Regions from separate parts of the Gordonia sp. p3-SID1431 genome, predicted to be linked through region 2. Evidence: predicted binding sites of a transcription regulator. Region 2 holds the regulator's gene; the other holds the start of a gene.

Region 1 (6,960 bases), on a different contig from region 2:
GCGGGCGGCGCACGTCGACGATCTGTGCCTCCGGATACGAGATGTCCCGGGCACCGCCGACCGCCCGTATTGGGAATCCGTCCGGCCCGCCGACGACCAGGTCCGCGTGGACGCGTCGAGCCGCACGTGGTCGTCGTGTCTGACGGAGATCGCCGGGCTCATCGCCCAGCCGCTCGATCCCACGCGGGAGGCGTGGCGGGCGCACCTCTTCGGCCCGGTCGCCGAAGTCCCGGCAGCGACGGGTCCGGTGGTCGTCGTCGTGCTCCAGGTCTGTCACGCCCTGGGCGACGGGCGTCGGATGTCACGGATCGCGCGCGACTGGTTCACGGCTCCTGCGCCTCCACGACGACCGGTGTCCGAGGTGCGTTCACCCTTCCGCGAGTTGATGGTCGACGCCGTTACGGCGCTCGGCGGAGTGCTTCGATTCCCCGGCGAGTTCGTCACGACAGCGTGGCGAGGGGTTCGCGCGGCGCGGCTCGCCTCGGCATCCGTGCCGGGAACGGCGGGATATGCGCCGACTCGGTTGAACGTCCCACCCGGACCGCGGCGCACCCTGCGTGTGTTGGTCGTCGCGCGTGATCAACTCAGCGGACCCGGAGTGCCGGTCACGGTCGCCGTACTCACCGCGATCTCGGTCGCGTTCCCGGAGTATCTGGGGGACCGGGATCGACGGTACGGCGCGGAGCTGACGGTCGGGCGCGGCGGAGAACGTCGAGCGCGCAATCACTTTCGCAACGCGGGGATCGATCTGCACGTCGACGTCGACGATCTGGGCGAGCGCGCACGACTCATCGGCGCCGAGATCGCCGCCGCTCGAGCAGCCGAGGCGGAGCCGCTGCGGGTCGCGCAGCGTCGGGCGTCGGAGTCGACACCGGCGATCCTGACCCGATGGGGGATCCGATCGTTCGATCTCGACACCCCGCCGGCGACGGTCACCGGCGTCACCGTGGTCTCGTCGGTGAACCGCGGAGCCGCCGATCTCGACCTCGACGGCGGTGAGATCCTTTTCACCACAGGATTTCCCGCGCTGTCGCCGGCTCAGGGATTGACTCACGGCGTACACGGGATCGGCGACCGGATCGCGATCTCGGTGACCACGAGCCCGGATGTCATGAACGATGTGGACCGGTACGTGGAACTGCTCGCGCGAGCGCTGGGTGGCTGAGTGCACGCCGCCGCGGCCCCTCCGCTCCACTCCCTGAGCTGAGTTGCGAGAAGCGCAGCCGCCCCCTCTGCTCCCTCATCCCAAAGAACCACGAAACCGCTGGTCTGCGATGCCCTCCCTTTGCTCCCTGAGGTGCGAGGAGCGTTAGCGACGAGCCTCGAAGGGTGGCGACGTCATCTCACCAAGACCCTTCGTGACGGCCTCCGCAAGCTCGCTCCTCAGGGAGCAGTAGAAGGGCTCGCGCCGCGCACAACCTTTCTTTCGTGATCCACGACGGCGGCCGGGCCGCGTCACGAAGGGCCTGGCGACCAAATGTCCCCGCTCCCAGCGAATTCGACGTGATCTGCGCCGCCGACCATAGCCAGATGTCGAGGACTGCTCGTCGACCGAGCATTCTTGTCGGTGGTCGGGTCTACCTTGGATGTATCAGTTGGACCGGTCAACCAGGCGGGATGGCAACGACTTCGGGGGGAGTCACTGTGGGGGCATGGACGGATCTGCCGGGCGAGTTCCTCGCCGGGGTCGATCCTGCCTGTCCGGCCGATGCCGACACCGCCACCCATATGCAGCGTCTGGGGTCGATCCGCGCGGGCGAGTCGTATCTGGCGTGGTGCCGCTACCAGACGATCCTGGTGTTGTGCGATCGGCTGTTGACCACGGTCGGCAACAGTTACGTGTCCGACGGTTTCGGTGACATCGTCGCCCGGGTCTCGCGGGAGGCCGGGATCACCCGCTACCGGGCGGGGATGCTGGTTGACGAGGCGTTGTGTCTGCGTGACCGGTTGCCGCGGGTGTTGGAGACGTTGCGCGACGGCATCATCGGGCCGCACCAGATCCGGGAGATCATCGGCCGCACGCATTTGGTGTCCGATGATCACCTTCTCGACCCCGACGACCCCGCCAGCCGCCGGATCATCGAGGTGCTCGACGAGTCGATCGCCGACCTGCTGCGCTCCCGGTCCGGGTCGTGGTCGACGTCAGGTTTGCGCGACATGATCGACCGCCTGGTCTTCGGCCACGACGCCGACGCCGTCCGGGAACGGCGCCGCGAAGCGCTCGACAAACGAGGCGTGTGGACCGAGAACCACGGTGACGGCACCGGTGAGATCACCGCGGTCATGGCCGCCGAGAACATCCGAGCTTCCAACGCCTCGGTACGGGAGTTGGCCGCATCAGTGTGCGACCGGGATGGCCGCACCCTCGGGGAACGAAAGTCCGACGCCATGTACGCATTGCTCACCCGAACAGCGTTCACCTGTGCGTGCGGACAATCCGACTGCACCACAACACCTGTCGATCCTGGAGGTTCGGCGGCGAGTACCGAGATCGTGATTCACGTGGTGACCGACGCCGACACCCTGGCCGGCGGGTCCGGACCCGGCTGGGTCGACGGGCACGGAGTCATCTCCGACGAGCATGTGCGCGACCTCGCCGCCCGGCCCGACGCGACCATCAGACCGGTCACCCCCATCCGCACACCACCCACGCAGGTCGTCGCCGGCGAGGGCGGATACGACGACGAGCCCACGCGGACGGCGAACATCGCCGCGCCACAGCAGGCTACAGATGACGCCGACACCAACACCAACACCAACACCGACGCCGGCGGCGCGGGTGACGCGTCGACGCCCCCGACTTCGGCCTCATCGTCGGCGGAGCCGGTGTCGTCGGAGGTCGTGGTGGTCTACCCGGCTGCCCTGCCTGGTGACCCGTATCGTCCGACAAGTGCGTGCGCGGAGTTCGTGCGGGTGCGCGACGGCTACTGCACCGAGCCGGGTTGCACGCGTTCGGCATTCACCGCCGATGTCGATCACGTCGCCGAGTACGACCACGCCCGGCCGGCACGCGGGGGTGCGACCTCGAGTGAGAACCTCAACGCCAAATGCCGTCCCGGTCATCTGCACAAGACCCACGGTGACTGGACCGATGTGCAGTACCGCGACGACGAGGGCCGCCTGGTCACCGAATACGTCACGCCCGAGGGCTTTGTGATCCCCGGCGAGGCCGAAACCCTCGAAGACCTCTTCCCCAACCTGCGGCGCATCCGATTCGAACAAGCCGCGAAAGCCCCACCGACACCGCGGATCATCGTGCCCGAACGGCAAGGCAGACAACAACAAGGCCGACAACCGCGCACGATCACCGAACGCACCGCCGCGAAACACGCGAAGCGGCGAGAAGAACGTGCCCGCAACAAGGCACAACGCGAAGCAGATCGACTTGCCCGAGCCGAGGCAGCCAGCCATCAACCCGACACGCCCGACGACCCGCCACCCTTCTGACAGACGCCAACACCCCGGCGGAACGTGATCGTCCACGTACCACCGGGGTGTTGGCTGGGCCTGGGCTACAGCGCGCGGGATCAGGCCGCGGAGACCTGCGCGTCGACGGCGACTTCCAGCGCCTGCGCGACGATCTCGGCGACATCGGTCATCGGCCGCACGTCGAGGGCGTCGAGCACCTCGGCCGGCACGTCGTCGAGGTCGGGCTCGTTGCGCTGCGGGATGAAGATGGTCTTCAGCCCATTGCGTTGTGCGGCAAGCAGTTTCTGCTTGACCCCACCGATCGGCAGGACCCGCCCGTTGAGCGTGACCTCGCCGGTCATCCCGACATCGCTGCGCACCTGACGTCCCGTCGCCATCGACACCAGCGCGGTGACCATGGTGACGCCGGCGCTCGGACCGTCCTTCGGCACGGCCCCGGCCGGAACGTGCACGTGGATGGTCTTGTCGAGCGCTTTCGGGTCGACGCCGAGCTGCTCGGCGTGCGCCCGCACGTACGACAGTGCGATCTGCGCCGACTCCTTCATCACGTCGCCGAGCTGGCCGGTCAACTTCAGACCCGGCTCACCCTCGGTGGCGTTCACCTCGATGAACAGGACGTCGCCGCCCATGCCCGTGACCGCGAGACCGGTTGCGACACCGGGGACCGCCGTCCGCTCCGCCGATTCCGGCGTGAAGCGCGGACGCCCCAGGTAGTCGCGCAGATCGGGCTCGTCGATGATGACGGGCGCCGTCGCGGTTCCCCCGTCTCCCGATTCGACCGCGAGGTTGGTCGCGGCCTTGCGAAGCGCCTTCGCCAGCAGCCGTTCGAACTGCCGCACACCGGGTTCGCGGGTGTAGTTGGCCGCGATCTCCCGCAGCGCCGCATCGGTGACGGTCACCTCGTCGGGTGTCAGCGCCGCCCGCTCCGCCTGCCGGGGCAGCAGGTAATCGCGGGCGATGGCGACCTTGTCGTCCTCGGTGTACCCGTCGAGCGTGACCAGCTCCATACGGTCGAGCAGGGCCGACGGGATGTTCTCGATGACGTTGGCGGTCGCGAGGAACAGCACATCGGACAGGTCGAGATCGAGATCGAGGTAGTGATCGCGGAAGGTGTGATTCTGCGCGGGGTCGAGGACCTCGAGCAGCGCGGCGGCCGGGTCGCCCCGGTAGTCCGAGCCCACCTTGTCGATCTCGTCCAGCAGCACAACGGGATTCATCGATCCCGCCTCACCGATGGCCCGCACGATCCGGCCGGGCAGCGCACCGACGTAGGTACGCCGGTGGCCGCGGATCTCCGACTCGTCGCGCACACCGCCGAGGGCGACGCGCACGAACTTGCGGCCCAACGCCCGGGCGACGCTCTCACCGAGCGATGTCTTGCCGACCCCGGGAGGACCGGCGAGCACCATCACGGCGCCCGACCCGCGTCCGCCGACGACCTGCAGGCCGCGTTCGGCGCGACGGGCACGCACCGCGAGGTACTCGACGATGCGGTCCTTCACGTCGTCGAGGCCGTGGTGGTCGGCGTCGAGGATCTCGCGCGCGCCCTTGACGTCGGTCGAGTCCTCGGTCCGGGTGTTCCACGGCAGGTCGAGGACGGTGTCGAGCCAGGTGCGGATCCATCCGGTCTCCGGCGACTGGTCGCTGGCACGCTCGAGCTTGCCCACCTCGCGGAGCGCGGCCTCGCGCACCTTCTCGGGCAGGTCGGCTTCCTCGACGCGGCCGCGGTAGTCGTCGGCGCCCTCGGGTTCGTCCTCGCCGAGCTCCTTGCGGATGGCGGCGAGCTGCTGGCGAAGCAGGAATTCCTTCTGCTGCTTGTCCATGCCCGCGCGGACGTCCTCGGCGATCTTCTCGGTCACCTCGGACTCGGCCAGATGATCGCCGGTCCACTCGATGAGCAGCCGCAACCGCGCCGCGGTCACCGGCGTCTCGAGCAGCTCACGCTTCTGTTCGTCGGACAGCCACGACGCATAGCCCGAGGTGTCGGCGAGATCCGCCGGATCGGACATCTTGTTGACGGCGTCGATGAGCTGCCATGCCTCGCGGCGCTGCAGCATCGCCAGCACGAGCTTCTTGTACTCGCCGGCGAGTTCACGTTCTTCGTCGGTGGCGTCAACGGCGTCGACCTCGGTCACCTCGACCCACAGCGCCGCACCGTGACCGGGTGTCCCGGTCCCGATCTGCGCGCGCTGCTCACCCTTGACGACGGCTGCCATGCCGCCGCCCGGGATACGGCCGACCTGCACGATCGACGCGATGACACCGTAGGTGGGATACCGGTCGTCCAGACGTGGGGCGACCAGCAGTTTCCCGGTCTCGCTCGCCCGGGCGGCGTCGACCGTGGCCTGTGCGGCATCGTCGAGCGGGATGGGCACGACCATGCCGGGCAGGACGACGACGTCGGGAACGAAGAGAACCGGCAGTGAATATGTCTGCGACATGAAACCTCCAGAGTTAAGTCTGACCGACTCAACCCAGGTGGCAGGAATCTTGTTCCCGGGCGATTTATGCCAGGAGCGAACGGGGTTGTAGCTTCTCACCGAACGTGTCATTTTCTCATCGGCTTGTCATAGGCGTGTCATCGTTCTCATCGGGCTGTCATGCGGCACGATAGCAAAATGCCTGATCAGATCGGTGCGACCGAGATTCGCTTCGTTACCGAAGCCGGTGACGAGACCATCAGTCAGGTCAGGGATCACTCGATCAGCTCGATGGCCCGAGCCCAGCCAGTGCGCCTGCCACCGTCCCACGCCGGCCAACGCCACTATCCAGGTCTTTTTTGGACCCGTACAACAGCCGACCACGTGGTTTACGAAAGCCTTCTCGAACGCGACCGCATCTTGCTTGCCGACTTCGATCCCGAAGTCGTTTGGATCACGGCGCAACCTTTCTGGATCACCGGCGACGACAGAGGTACCGGCCGACGCCACTGTCCCGATCTCCTACTGACGCGGGCTGATGGGTCATATTTGGTCGTGGACGTCAAGAATCCACGAATCGCGCAGAAAGACGAGGTCAAGGCCGTGTTCACGTGGACCAAGGTGGTGTCCAAGCGCCTCTCCGCCGATTATGAGGTTTGGACCGGCGAGGACTCGGCGTTGATCAACAACATCAGATTCGCTTCTCAGGCTCGCCGCGAGTCGCGCGCGGCCCTGTTCCAGACGGTGCTCGAACGATTTCCAGAGGAGCTCTCAATCGCGCACGCTGAAGCCACACTCGCAGCCGAGCGGATTGCACGGCCTCGACACATCGTCCTCGAGCTTCTGTGGACGGGCACCTTCACGGCCGATCTCACCCGGCCATTCGGCGACAACACCTTGATCCATCGAGCCGAGGCCGTATGAGCAACACTTATCGACTTGCTGTTGGCGATCGGGTGTGGATCGACGGATCCGTGGTCCGCATAGTCGAGATCAGCGACAGTCGGTCGATAGTCGAATCGGATCGCGGCACACGAGCGGTGAGCACTCCACACCTCGTGAGGTCTTCTCAGCCGCTCGACGCACCTCGCAGGCCCTGCGAGACGTCCGG
Region 2 (6,960 bases):
AGCGGTCAACCCGCCGCGTCATCGATCGTATAGACACGAACAGCGGTGTCGCGGAAGATCTTCCGCAGAGCCTCCGAACCCCACTGGGACACACAGTCGACGAGCGCGCCGACCAGCACGTCGACCGCGGCGTTGGGCCGGTCGATCGGATAGTTGGACCCGAACATGATGCGGTCCGACCCGAAATGGGTGACGATGTGCTCGACGAAGGGACCGATCATCTCGGCGAGCGTGGCCTGACCGCCGATGTTGCCCCACCGTTCGTGACCGTAACCCAGTATCGGCATCGCCAGACCCGACAGCTTGACGACGACGTTGCGGTGGTTCGCGAGGGTCGTCATCCGTTCTCGCCACAATCGCCAGATGTCCGCGCGCGCAGCGGCTGTCGCGCCGGTGCGGACACCGACGGGACCGAAGACCCCCGCCGGGATGCCGAAGTGGTCGAGGACGATCGTCGTGTCCGGGTACTCCCGGGCCAGCAGGATGACGTCGTACAGCTGATGGGAGTACACCGACGCCTCGAAGACCAGATCGCGGCTCGCGAGTTCGGCGAACCCCTCGAGGAACGCCGTCGAGGACAGCAGGTTGTCGGTGTCCCCGCCGTCGCGGACTCGCGGATCAGGATGTCGGGACGCGACGATGCGGATGCCGCGGAACCGCGGGGAGGCCGCGAACTGTTCGTCGAGCATGGTCGCGAACGTGCGGGTCCGCGGATCGCCGTGCGAGATGACGGCGCCGAGGCGGGGGGTACCGGCCTGGCCGAACGGCAGGCTCTCGAGATATCGGGTCTCCTCGACGGCGGTGCTGTCCACCGGGGGCTCCGCGGCGTCGGCGACCTCGCGGCGCCAATGCGACTCGACGTGCACCACCGTGTCGATCGGTACCCCCACCACGGTCGGCACCAGCGCCGCATCGGTGGCGTACTGGCGCGGCTCGTAGGCCCGGGCCACGGTGCGCGGGGTCAGGATGTACTCGCGGTCGGCGCGCGAGACCACGAGCGGAAACACCCGGTCGCCCAAGGTGGGGACGAACCCGTACAGCCGCGACGCCCGCGTGGCCGCCCACGGGGTACGCCGCGGGTTCCAGTGCTGCACATGGGCATCAACGATGCCCGTGAGGACCCCTTCGAGGGACGTCATCCCCGTACCTTGCCATACCTCATCACTGTCCGACATGGGATGCCGGATCATGAATTGTGCCGTGTTGAGGACTATCTTGAACCGGGCGGGGAGACGAGCCGCGACGGAGGTGTGATCTTTTCGAGATGGCGACACATACGCGCCACGCGCTGCATCAGCTGCGGACGGCTGTCAATCGACAGCCCGACCGGTTCGTCACCAACGTCTACACCCGGATGTTCGCAATCGATCCCGACCTGCGTGACCTGTTCGGGGTATCGATGGCGGCCCAGCGAGTGGCCTTCCATCGGGTCATCGACCATGTGCTGGAAGCGATCCCGGCCGAGTCGGGTCACGCCGAACTCGTGGAGTTCCTCGCGCAGCTCGGACGCGACCATCGCAAGTTCGGGGTCGAGCCCGAGCATTACCACGTGATGTACGCCGCCCTGATGGGCGAGTTCGGCAGCCTCATGGCCGGTTACTGGGACGCCGAGACCGAACAGACCGTCTCGCAGGCGATGATGCTGGTCACCGGGGTCATGAGGGGCGCGGCCGAGAGCGCGACCCATCCCGCGCGCTGGACCGCCGAGGTCGTCGAGAAGTACCGGATCACCCGGGACCTCGCGGTCGTCCGACTCCTCGCCCACTCGCCGCTCACGTTCAACACGGGCCAGTACCTCGAGGTGCACACCCCGCAATGGCCCAAGCAGTGGCGCAATCTCTCCCCCGCGATCCCGCCCAACCCGGCCGGTGAACTGGAGTTCCACGTGCGTGCGATCCCCCGTGGAACGGTCAGCACCGCGATCGTGAGCGAGACCAGCATCGGCGATGTGTGGACCCTCGCCCAGGGGCACGGGACGCTTCACGTCGACCGCGACAGCAAGGTCCTCATGGTGGCGGGCGGGACCGGGCTCGCACCGCTGCGGGCGTTGTTGATCGAGATGTCCATGCGCGCGGATTCGCCGGAGACGCACATCTTCTACGGCATGCGCTACCCGGGCGAGCTCTACGACCTGACCGTCCTGCGCCGCATCGCGTCGACCAATCCCTGGCTGCGGGTCACCGCCGTGTCCCAGGAGGAGAGCGATCCGTGGTGGATCAACGCGGTGGCGACACCCGCCGAGCTCGGCATCGACCACGAGATCGGCACCCTCGCCGACGTCGTGGCCCGGTCCGGTGACTGGCAGGACCGTCAGGTGCTCATCGCGGGATCACCGCAGATGATCGAGAACACCCGACGCACGCTGATCATCGCGGGCGTCCGGGCCAGCCGCATCCAGCACGACCCGGTGTTCTGAGCCGGCACAAGAGTTGACTTCCCCGAACCGGTTGCGGCTCAGGGGACTTCGAGGCTCGGCTCGCCGCCGGCCGGAGCCGTGACCGTTTCGGTCTCGGTCACGGTGTACGTCTCGGGAGCCGACTCGGTCACCGTCTCCGTTCGAGTGACCGGACGCGGGGTGCTGGTGACCGTCGTCGTGCGGACGGAGGTCTCAGTCTCGGTCTCGGTGACCGTCGCCTCCTGGGTCGAGGTGACCGCTGCCGGTGTCTCGGTCACGGTGACGGGCGCGGGTTCGGCGACCGTCGACTCGGCGGTGAGGATCAGCGTCATCCCGACGGCGGCCAGGAACACGGCCGCGCCGATGGCGGCGCCGACGAACCACCAGCGACGTCCCGTCGACGTCCGCGGAGCGACGGGGGGTGCTGCCGCGGCTACCACCGCGGCGTCGGCCGCACCGAGGGCCGAGGCCAGCGCCGGGTTGTCCGCGACGGTGACCGGGCGTTGCGCCGCGTACTCGAAGGCCGGCGCGATGCCGGGGAGTTGCGCGCCGGGGCCGACCACGATGACCGACGTGATGTCACGCCCGCGCGGCAGGCGGGTGACCGCCGTCGCGAGCCGGGTCGCCGCGTCGGGGTCGGTGACCGAGGCGATCTCGCCCGGCGCGAAGTCGGTCGTGCCGAGGACGGCGCCGGAAGACGTGTCGACGGTGGCGAGGGTCGTGCCGGCGGCCGGCGCGGCATCGCGATCCAGGTCGACGACGGCCACCACCCCACCGCGCGCCGCATGCGTGCATGCGATCTCGGCGAGTGCGGCGGCATAGCCGGTGACGACGACCTTCTCCGTCCACGACGGCCCGGTGCCGGCGCCCGGCGCGAAGGCCCGAGCCAGGTGATCGCGGACGTCTGCGCGGGACGCCGAGATCCCGATGCGGTCGACCTCCACAGGGACGGAATCGACGAGTTCGAGGATCGCGGCCTCGGCACCGGCCGCCGACGCGTCCGGAAGGTCGACGAGATTGCTCGCCAGGACGTGGCCGTCGGCGTCGCGGACCACCGAGCTGATCTGGTCGTCGACGACGGAGATACCCAGGACCACGAACCCTGGCATCGGACCGTTTGCCGGTACCTCGGACATGGTTCACCTCCCGTCGCCGACCTTGCTGTGGCGTTCTGACCCGCAAGCCTAGCGGCTGACGCGAGGACCGGGGCATCCGGCTGTGTCCGGCGTCCGGCTCAGATCGACTCGGCAGCGTGCTGGGTGTACGCGGCGTCGCGCACCGCCTCGTCGGTTTCCAGGCCGGCGCCCAGGGCGCCGCCGACGGTCGCGAGGGAGCACGTCAGCCAGGCAACCTCCAGATAGTCGGTGAAGCCGACTGGGTGGTCGAGCGTCGCACCGATGACCTGCGGCACCACGAGGCAGAGCGCGCCGATCGCGGACAAGACGAACAGCGCCGCGTAGAACGCGCCCACACCGAGAACGACTGTGATCATGGTGACGATGTTGAACAGCACCACCTGTTCTCGCGTCTGTCGGGAGCCGCCGCGTTCCCACAGGTCGGCGCCGATGATCAGGGTCGCGGTGATCGCGATGATCGAACCGAGTGCCACGCCGGTGAGCCGAATCCCACCGAAAGTGTCTGCGAGCAGCCAGATGTCGGCGGTCACCAGTGCGAAAACCCCGGCCGCGATAGCGCCGGTGAGTGCGCGGCTCAGGCCGAGTGCCAGCCGCCACGGGCGGTTGGCGCGCACCATGCCGGTGAGCAGACGCAGGTTCCCGGTCAGGACACGCGCGGTGAACGCGGTGCCCGCCTCGTCGACGTCGGTCCCGAGTTGGCGCACGCGATGGCGCAGCGCCGACCGCGCCGGCGACTTCTGGTGACCGCGGAGGTCGTCGGCGTCGGCACCGAGGAGTTGACCGACGAGTCCGGTGATGATGCCGCGGGCCCGCTGCCGCACTCCGGTGGCGCCGAGCGCCGGCACCGAGAGGACCGCGACGCCGTGCACTGCGTTGGCATGCGCGACGACCGGACGTTTGCCGACGTGTAGCGGCAGGTCGGTCAGGCAGAGCACCAGATCCCACTCGTGTTCGAGCAGAAGATCTCTTGTGGCGTCGACGATCTCGGCGTCGCCGGCCGGCGGCTGTACGACGCCGGCCTCGAGGAGATCCAGCTGCCAGCGCGCGCCAGGGAAGGTCGTCTGGATGTGGTCGGTGAGGTCGGCTTCGATGAGCTTGCGGGCGAGGTCGATCGCCTGGCCCGGCGCGGCGACGATGCCGAGGACGACGACGGGTTCATCCGAGGTGCCGGGCTCGGGGAACGACTCGGGGGAAGAGGAGTCCATCAAGGGTGACGGTCCGGCTCAGGCGAACCGGGCCGCGAGGGCCCGCAGGGTGCCCTCGATCCCCTTGCCGTTCTTCTTGTCGTAGCCGATGAGTTCCATGATCTTCGGTACCCGGAGCGTCGAGTAGTCGAAGGTCTCGGTGACCGCGGTCGTGGTCGGTGACGTCGACTCGAGTTCCCACCGCCAGCGGTGCCCCATCGGGTGCTGCCATTCGACGACCCGACCGGGTTCGAAGTCGGTGACGGTCGAGGTGATCTTGTACGGCACGCCGTACTGCTTCATCCCGACGCTGAAACGCGCCCCACGGGTCAGCGTCTCGGGCCCGTCCACAGGGGTGTCGCGGACCGTGCCGGAACCGTCGAGCTCCGGATGCCGATGCGGATTCGACACGAGCGCGAACACATCGGCGGCCGGGGCGTTCACGACGACCCGGCGCGAGACCTTGTGCGGGCCGGAGTCGACGGTGGTGACGGGTTCAGAAGCCATACGCTCAACGTTACGCACGTCCGTGGGCTCGCGTCGAAACCACGTCAGTCGGTGGTGCGTTTGCGTCGCGGCTGCCAGACGACCAGGGCGTTGGTGCGCGGCACCGGGACGAGTTCGCCGCCGCGGCGGGTCCGCGACGCTTGCACCTCGTCGGTCAGCTCGCGCACGCGGTGCTGGAGCGCCTCGACCTGATTGCTCAGGTCGATGATGCGTTTGATGCCCGCGAGGTTGACGCCTTCCTCCTGCGAGAGACGCTGGATCTCGCGCAGGAGTTCGACGTCGCGGGACGAGTAGCGGCGACCACCGCCACTCGTCCGTTGCGGGGTGACCAGGCCCAGTCGGTCATAGGTCCGCAGGGTCTGGGCGTGCATGCCGGCGAGTTCGGCGGCCACCGAGATCAGGAAGGTCGCGCCGTCGCCGTCGAAGTTGCTCGCACCGGCCATGACTCATCGCCCCCAGTCCGCCCGCGGGTCGAAACCGCTTGCCCGCTCGGCCTGGTCGTAGGCGCGCATCGCCTCGACCGCGGCCTCGTCGAGCTTGTTCGGAACCGCGACCTTGACGGTGACGAGCAGGTCGCCCGCCCCGCCGGAGCGCTTGGGCACCCCACGACCGCGCACGCGCAGCGTGCGGCCGTCGGTGGTGTTCGGCGGGATCTTCACCCCGACCGAACCCTCCAGGGTCGGAACCGAGACCGTCGCTCCGAGAACGAGTTCGGAGATCCGCACCGGCAGCTGCACCCGAAGGTCGTTGCCGCTGCGGGTGAACTGCTTGTGCGGGGTCACGTGCACGACGACGTAGAGGTCACCCGACGGGGCGCCACGACGACCGGCCTCGCCCTGCCCGGCGAGCCGGATGCGTTGACCGTCCTCGACGCCGGCGGGGATCCGGACGTTGATGGTGCGCGCCCGGACCTTCACGCCGCTGCCGTCGCAATCGGTGCACGGGTCGTCGATCCGCGACCCGGTGCCCTGGCAGTCCTGGCAGGGCTCGCTGAATCCGAACGCGCCCTGGTTGCGGCTCACGAACCCGGAACCGTTGCAGTTCGCGCACACCCGCGGACTGGTCCCGGGCTTGGCGCCCGAGCCGTGGCAGGTGGTGCAGGGCGACGGACTGGTCACCCGCAGGGGGACGGTCGTGCCGAGCGCGGCGTCGGAGAACGAGAGCGTCGTCTCGGTCTCGAGGTCCTTGCCACGACGCGGCCGGCTCGCCGTCGAAGTACGTTGCGTTCCGCCGCCGCGGTTGAACAGGCCGTCGAAGATGTCGCCGAAACCGCCACCGCCGCCCCCGGTCTGCGCCCCGCCGAACAGGTCGCCGAGGTCGAAGTCGCCACCGCCGCCGGTGGTGTAGGTGGTTCCGCCGCCGGGGAAGCCACCCGGGAAGCCGTTGCCGCCGCCGCGGAATCGTCCGCCGGCGAACATGGCGCGTGTCTCGTCGTATTCCTTGCGCTTCTCGGCATCGCCGAGGACGCTGTGGGCTTCGGACACCCGCTTGAAGCGCTCTTCGGCCGCGCTGTCACCCGGATTCGCATCAGGATGCAGCTCGCGCGCGAGCTTGCGGTAGGCCTTCTTGATCTCTTCAGCCGAAGCGTCAGAAGCAACGCCCAGGTCCTTGTAGAAGTCGTGTTCTAACCACTCACGTTGTGGTGCCACCAGACGTCACCTCCTTGAGTTCTGTTGTCTGGATTGATGTTTCAGTTGGGGCCACCCTCTCCCTGGGGTGCGAGCCGACCACCTGCTCC

Evidence for each region. The regulator HspR, encoded in region 2, represses chaperone genes until heat shock. The targets are predictions, from matches to a motif close to ANNTGAGTNNNNNNNACTCANNT.
Region 1: lon (endopeptidase La) is a predicted target of HspR. The motif match lies at 5,882-5,904, and genes of this name have one in related genera.

The regions. Positions count from the first base shown of each region.
Region 1 is NZ_JAMBDT010000096.1:7,820-14,779, forward strand. It holds gene M4D77_RS19490 (WS/DGAT domain-containing protein) at 1-1,165, shown strand, start outside; gene M4D77_RS19495 (HNH endonuclease signature motif containing protein) at 1,645-3,447, shown strand; gene lon (endopeptidase La) at 3,528-5,870, opposite strand; gene M4D77_RS19505 (TnsA-like heteromeric transposase endonuclease subunit) at 6,048-6,773, shown strand; gene M4D77_RS19510 (helix-turn-helix domain-containing protein) at 6,770-6,960, shown strand, end outside.
Region 2 is NZ_JAMBDT010000071.1:83-7,042, reverse strand. It holds gene M4D77_RS16720 (serine/threonine-protein kinase) at 1-1, shown strand, start outside; gene M4D77_RS16715 (amidohydrolase) at 6-1,139, opposite strand; partial or broken gene M4D77_RS16710 (FAD-binding oxidoreductase) at 1,253-2,416, shown strand; gene M4D77_RS16705 (hypothetical protein) at 2,455-3,531, opposite strand; gene M4D77_RS16700 (hypothetical protein) at 3,630-4,736, opposite strand; gene M4D77_RS16695 (SRPBCC family protein) at 4,755-5,222, opposite strand; gene M4D77_RS16690 (heat shock protein transcriptional repressor HspR) at 5,267-5,665, opposite strand; gene dnaJ (molecular chaperone DnaJ) at 5,669-6,871, opposite strand; partial or broken gene M4D77_RS16680 (hypothetical protein) at 6,855-6,960, opposite strand, start outside.